3 regions of the Caproiciproducens sp. NJN-50 genome follow, and region 1 is predicted to be linked to each of the others. Evidence: riboswitches for the same ligand, from Rfam matches in the RefSeq annotation. Region 1 holds a riboswitch; each other region holds the start of a gene.
What was found. A riboswitch is a leader RNA that binds a small molecule or an ion and turns the genes downstream of it on or off. The one in region 1 is predicted to bind nickel and cobalt.

Region 1 (2,269 bases):
CATTTTGTTCATCGTAATCGTGCCGGTCTTATCCACGCAGAGGACGGAAACCGCGCCGAGCGTTTCCACCGCGGGGAGCTTTCGTACCAGCGACTGCTTTTTGGCAAGCCGCCAGGCGCCCATGGAAAGGAACACGGTGAGGATGACCGGGAATTCCTCCGGGATCATTGCCATGGCCAGCGTGACGCCGGAGAGGATGCTCTCGATCAGCCGGTCCCTGAAGGAATGGTCGGGGATGTTCAGCCACGTGGCGCAGCCGACCAGCACGAACAGAACGGCGGCGATGCCTGCGCAGAGCTGCACCAATCTGCCGGTCTGCTTCTGCAGCGGCGTCGGGTTCTCGGGCGCGTTCGCCACGTTCGTTCCGATCTTTCCGTATTCGGTCGCCGCGCCGATTTTCCCGACCCGGACCAGGGCGCTGCCTTGCAGGACAAGTGTGCCTGCATAGCAATAGTCGCGCCGCCACGTATCCGGCTGCTTCTCCGCAGAATCGGCAACGACTTTCCAGACGCCCTCCGCTTCGCCGGTCAGGGAGGATTCATCGACGCACAGATCGCTTGCCCGGACGACTTCTCCGTCGGCCGGGATCTTGACGCCCTCAGCGATCAGCATGAGGTCGCCCGGAACCAGATCGGCACTGCTGATCGTCTTTTCTTCGCCGTCCCGTATCACCCGGACACGCGGCGCGGAGAGATCCTTCAGGGCCTCGAGCGTTTTATCCGTTTTCCTTTCCTGGATCACATCGATGCCGATGATGCCAACGACAAAAATCAGCATAATTGCCCCATCGCGGGGTTCTCCCAAGAAAAAGTAGATCGCGGCTGCAATCAACAGGAGAAGGAACATAGGCTCGCTGGCGGTGTGAAGTATCTTGCTGAAGAAGCTTTGTCTTTTTTGCGGCGTCAACTCATTCTTGCCGAATCTTTCCTGTAATTCCCGAGCCTTTTCAGTGGTAAGGCCATACGAAACCGGCGCTTGCTCTTGGTTTGTCATATCAGTTACCTCCGTGTCGCCTCACGGCGTTCATAAGATAGCTCTATGGCACTCCATAAATCCAGTTATTCCAAGATATGTATAAAAAAACACATCCATGGAACATACAACTGTCCCACAGATGTGATACGAGTCAATCTGTTGCCGTCACCGGCCCAGCCCCACAAACCTATCGGTTCATCGCCTGCTCAGTTTGTACTGTAGATTAAAATGCAGTGCAAAGAGATTCTTCAATGATACTATATGGAGAATAGTTTGTCAAGGTGTAATCAGATGTGAAAAAACGAGGATTAAACATCGAACTTAATGATAATTTCTTTCCGCTTCTAAAGCGCTTTCTCAAAGGACAATTTATAATATGAGTCAAAGCAATGGGAAAGGAGTAGAAAGCTGTGCCTGAGGAATGAAAGGATTACGGGCCCATACCAATTGTGGTAAATATTGAAAAGCAATGCATTCCGCACTGCCTTGTGGACAGGAAACCACCTTCAGCTAACGTTGATGAGTATCAATATGAACGATGACATCGGGCTTGAAATGCAACGTTGACCAGTTTATTCGGATCGAACCGGGAGAAAGGGGTTGTAAGAATCGGTGATTATTTTGACCTTATTCGAAGTTCAGAGCTTTCTTAACTACGTATTACAAAAAATCCGCCTCGCGGGATGTTTCCCGCGAGGCGGATAACAATCCATATTACAGGTTCCCGTTTTTTCAGCCCTTGCCTGCATGCAGTTCTTTTTGTCTTTTAGCCATGTATCTGCCGGTATCTTTCACCAAGATCCAAAGAACGGCAAGACGACTTTCCAATTTTAAGAACAGTAATGTAAGCAAAAGGAGTACAAGCAATGCAAATCCCACAATAAATAAGACCGCCGCCGCCTGATTTTCCTGATACATGGCCTTTACGAAGAGAGAAACCGTCGCCGCATACCTTTGCAGGATAAGATTCGGCAGAGAGGGCAGTTGGACCAACGTCAGCGTATCCGCCGATCCGGCTTTGGCGATCAGATAATGGTAATAGCTGTTCTGCGTCATCAGCTCCGCGCCGGCGCCTCCGCTGATGAGATATCTGACTCCGTTCCTGGTGTAATCAAAATAACTGTGGATATGGGAGAGATAGACCATATCGACCTTATATTTCGTCATGAGGTTTTCAAACCGTTCGGCTTCCTGCTTGGTCTGAAAGCCGTGGTCTATGCTTTCGTCTTCGCTGTAAGCTTCCAGCTTCTGCTCGACAAAGCCGCCCTCCTTTTTGACCTTATCCGTGTAGGCC
Region 2 (2,269 bases), 1.6 Mb from region 1:
GCGGTATTGATGAACATGAACAGAACGGTGTCACCGTCCCGAGCAGCGCCGCCGCCGAGTTCGCCCCAATCCCATGAAAACGACCCAATATCTTCTTGCTTCGCTCAGGAGGAAAATAGCTCTGAATATAGCTAATAATAAAAATTAGGAAGCATAAAAGAAGTACAATCTTTATAACGTCATAAATAAAAAATTGAATGCTCCCAATCCAGCGGTTGTTTAGGTCCAGTCCCAAGGCCGATAAACCGTTGCCGATGATACTATTCAACCACTTCATTCCAAGTATTTGGCCTTGAAAGAAATCCCAGATTGCTTTTAATAGCTGCACACCAATGAACCTCACTTTCAAAATAGGACAATCATATCAATAAATTTTGATGTATTGTGCCTGTTAAAAGCCATCCTTCAGATGGCTTTTATCTTTCGCAACAATTACCTTCTTCTCTAACCAAGTCCGGCGTTGTCAGTTTCTTTAATAGAGCACAGGCATTAGCACTGCCTTTTTCACTAATTTTGTAATGCGTCCATTTGCCTTCCTGCCGACTCTCCACAATGCCTGACTCAACCAGAATTTTCATGTGGTAGGAAAGCCCCGATTGTCCCAAGTCCAGCTGCTCCAACAAAACGCAGGCGCATTTTTCGCCGCCGCGCAGAAGCCCGAGTATCCTCAGACGTTTTTCATCGCAAAATGCTTTGAACACCTTTGCGTGTTCCTCATAAGCCGCTACCAATTCTTCACCTCATATCAAGAATATTCGATATATCATTATTATATGCGTCAAATCAAGCTTTGTCAATGTGTTTGAAAACATTTTCATTCGATGGTGAATTGCGAGCTTTACTTCTCTCGGGTAGGACAATCGTAAATAAGAAAGGCAGAGAAATCCGGAAAGGGTATTGCAAAAGAAACATCCATCTTGAGAAAAAATAACCTATGCCGTAGCACAGAAGAATTGCCATGAAACGGAATCAAAAGCACGCAATGCGCATTGGATTACACTCCTTGACACAGCCGGTTTACCGAGACGGTAAGACTATGCTTCAAATTTAAGGTCGGAAGTGAGATTGTAAAACAACAACCGTTATCATAACAAATTTTTATAAGCGCTTGACAAACATGCATCTCCAGCATATAATATACAGAATCTCTTTGCACTGCATTACATTCAGCATGAATGCGAGATCAACAGTACAAACTGAGCAGGCGATGCCCGCAAGGGTGTGGGGCCGGGTCGCCCAATGAGCGGCAACAGATTGCAATTTGAGCACATCTGTGGGACAGTAGTATGTTCCATAGGCGTGCTTTTTTATACCCCCAATGGAACACATGACCCCGAAATGGAGTGCCATAGAGCTATCAAACGATTGCCGAAAGGCTAAAACGGAGGTAACTTTTATGACAGACAAAAAGCAAAACATGGCTGGCTTAACTGCCACCGAAGCAAAACGATTGCAGGAGCAATATGGTAAAAACGAATTGACCACACAGAAGAAAGAGAGCTTTTTCAAAAAACTTCTGCATATTATCTGTGAACCAATGTTTTTACTGCTCATTGTCGCCGCAACCATTTATTTTATTCTGGGAGAGCCCAGAGATGGTGCAATTATGCTGGTTTTTGTGGTGGGCATAATCAGCATTGATGTAATTCAAGAATGGAAAACCGATAAAACCTTAAATGCCCTGAAAGATTTATCTGCCCCGCATATCACTGTTATTCGTAATGGAAAGGAGCGGACTATTGCTAGTGCCGACCTTGTGCCCGGTGACTTAATGATGATTTATGAGGGCGTCAAGATCCCGGCAGATGGAGTTGTAATAAAATGTAACGACCTGTGTGTCGATGAATCTTCGTTGACCGGCGAAGCGGAAGGTGTGTGGAAAATCAACACTGAGAGTGCAGAGTCAACAAGCGACTATTGGCGGCGTGATTATTGTTATGCCGGCACGCTGGTTACACAGGGCACAGCAACGGTACTGGTAGATAAAATTGGCAACACCACTGAGTATGGAAAAATCGGAGTCAATGTTGCATCCGCACCGGAGGAACCCACACCCCTACAAAAGCAAACCGGAAGTCTTGTTAAACTATGCGCAGGAATTGCTGCAGTCTTGTTTGCCCTTGTGGGAATATTCACATGGCTGAATATTCCTGACCACAGCTTTGGCGACAGGCTGATTGAGAGCATTTTGTCGGGCATAACCCTTGCCATGGCAATGATTCCAGAAGAGTTTCCTGTCATCCTCACGGTATTTTTATCAATGGGAGCT
Region 3 (2,269 bases), 650 kb from region 1:
CATCTGATTCATCGTAATGGTGCCGGTCTTATCAACGCAAAGAACCGACACGGCGCCGAGCGTTTCTACGGAAGCCAGCCTGCGCATAAGCGAATGCCTTTTTGCAAGCCGCCATGCGCCCATGGAAAGGAAGACTGTCAAAATAACCGGGAACTCTTCCGGGATCATGGCCATGGCGAGCGTGACGCCGGAAAGGATGCTTTCGATCAGCCTGTCGGTAAATTGGTGGTCCGGGATATTCAGCCAAGTGAAGCAGCCTACCAATACAAACAGGACCGCCGCAATAACCGCGCAAAGCTTCACGAGCCCGCGGGTCTGCCTCTGAAGCGGCGACGGGGCTTCCGGCGCGCCGACGACATTTGTACCGATTTTCCCGAACTCGGTGGCTTTGCCGATTTGATCCACGCGGACCAGCGCGCTTCCCTGCGTCACAAGAGTCCCCGCGTAGCAGTGGTCGCACCGCCAGTGCCCGCCGTCTGTATCGGCGGTCCCGAGCGCGACCTTCCAAACGCCTTCCGCTTCGCCCGTCATGGACGACTCGTCGACGCACAGATCGTTTGCCTGAAGGATCTCCCCGTCCGCCGGGATCTTGTCGCCTTCGGCAATCAGCATGATATCTCCCGGGACAAGATCAGCGCTGTCGATCCGCTGCTCCGCTCCGTCCCGCAGCACCGTAATGCGCGGTGCCGCGAGATCCTTTAAGGCGTTCAGGGTCTTGTCGGTTTTCCAGCCCTGGATCACATCGATACTGATCATACCCGATACAAAGATCAGCATAACAACTCCGTCGCGCGGCTCACCCAGCAAAAAATAGATGACCGCCGTCACGATGAGCAGCAAAAACATAGGTTCCGACAAGGCTTTCAAAATCTCTTGAAGAACATTCTTCTTCTTTTTCGGAATCAATTCGTTCCTGCCGAATCGCTTTTGACGTTGCACGGCTTCCGCCGTCGTCAGGCCGGTTGGATTTGTGGTGTTCTTTCGTTCTGTCATAAAAGTTACCTCCATAATGCTTCTTAAGCATTTATGCGACAGCTCCATGGCATTGCAAAGATACAGCTGCAGTCTCAAAAGGGTACAAAAATACCAGTGAGACAACATACTGTCCCACAGGTTCTGATCAACCTGTTGCCGCGAGGCCCAGCCCCATAAACCCATATCGGGTTTATCGCCTGCTCAGTTTGTACTGTAGATCAAATGCAGCGCAAAGAGATGAAAGATATTCTATCATATTCATTTACTCGCGTCAAGTGATTAAAAACAAAAAGATAAGATTCCCATCATGAATTTTATGGCGGATCCTGAGAGAAAACCTATTTTTTCTTTTTCCTTTTTTTAGAAATCCAAACAACAAAACCAACCCCGCCGACCGCCATCACGGCGAGAGTAATGTAGGTATAGAGATTCATGGATTGGCTGACGCGTTCCCAGCCGGCTCCGGCAAAAGCACCCAGCGCCACCAGAACCACATTCCAAATTGCGGAGCCGAGGGTGGTGTACAAAAGGAACCTGCCTCTGCGCATCCGCGCCATCCCCGCGGGGATGGAGATGAGGCTTCGGACTAATGGAATAAACCGGCAAAAAAAGACGGTGGAGGCACCGCGCCGATTAAACCAGCCTTCCGCCCGTTCCACATCCCCTTTTTTCAGCCCGAGGACATGTCCCCATTTCCCGATGAACCTGTCCATTTTCTCGGCCGGAAGCAGCCGTCCGACACCGTAAAGGACGATTGCCCCAGCCACCGACCCGATGGTGGCGGACAAGGTGACAATCCAGATGTTCATGCTGGTGTAAGTGGTCATGAAGCCGCCGAAAGTCAGGATCAGCTCGGAAGGAATGGGAGGAAACAGGTTCTCGATTGCAATCAGCAGTGCTATCCCCACGTATCCGTACTGGTTCATAATATGGATGACCCATTCCTGCATTTTGAACTTCCTTTCAATCAAGATAGCAGTTTTTGGCGATGGCTATCACCCAAGTGAAAAGCGGCCTTTTTGCGAATGTCGAATCGGTCGATGCCCCGAATCAGCTCACGGACGTGTCCTGCCTCGGATTCCCGGCGAAAACATGGAAAAACAGCGAATCTGCCGGACAAGCCGGCAGCTCGCTGCATGGAGGTCTGAACCGGGGCGGATATCCGCGCGGCCCGGGCGAACGTATTATCGATTTTTCTTTTGAGGAAAAGTTCCGGACTTCTGATTTGTTTCCAGTTTGCATTCTTCTCGCAGGCTCCAGAAAATTTTGAACTCCAGCTTTTCGATCTCCCGCT

Region 2: linked by a shared signal. The riboswitch ahead of EQM14_RS03970 (cation-translocating P-type ATPase) and the one ahead of EQM14_RS12055 (cation-translocating P-type ATPase) in region 1 are both predicted to bind nickel and cobalt.
Region 3: linked by a shared signal. The riboswitch ahead of EQM14_RS08825 (cation-translocating P-type ATPase) and the one ahead of EQM14_RS12055 (cation-translocating P-type ATPase) in region 1 are both predicted to bind nickel and cobalt.

The regions. Positions count from the first base shown of each region.
Region 1 covers NZ_CP035283.1:2,496,109-2,498,377, forward strand. Annotated here, with positions in the region: gene EQM14_RS12055 (cation-translocating P-type ATPase) at 1-993, opposite strand, end outside; NiCo riboswitch at 1,102-1,195, opposite strand; partial or broken gene EQM14_RS16755 (cupin domain-containing protein) at 1,401-1,570, shown strand; gene EQM14_RS12065 (metallophosphoesterase family protein) at 1,708-2,269, opposite strand, start outside.
Region 2 covers NZ_CP035283.1:823,628-825,896, reverse strand. Annotated here, with positions in the region: partial or broken gene EQM14_RS03980 (permease) at 1-328, opposite strand, end outside; gene EQM14_RS03975 (ArsR/SmtB family transcription factor) at 417-731, opposite strand; NiCo riboswitch at 1,187-1,284, shown strand; gene EQM14_RS03970 (cation-translocating P-type ATPase) at 1,397-2,269, shown strand, end outside.
Region 3 covers NZ_CP035283.1:1,843,762-1,846,030, forward strand. Annotated here, with positions in the region: gene EQM14_RS08825 (cation-translocating P-type ATPase) at 1-993, opposite strand, end outside; NiCo riboswitch at 1,101-1,190, opposite strand; gene EQM14_RS08830 (DedA family protein) at 1,314-1,925, opposite strand; gene EQM14_RS08835 (helix-turn-helix domain-containing protein) at 2,160-2,269, opposite strand, start outside.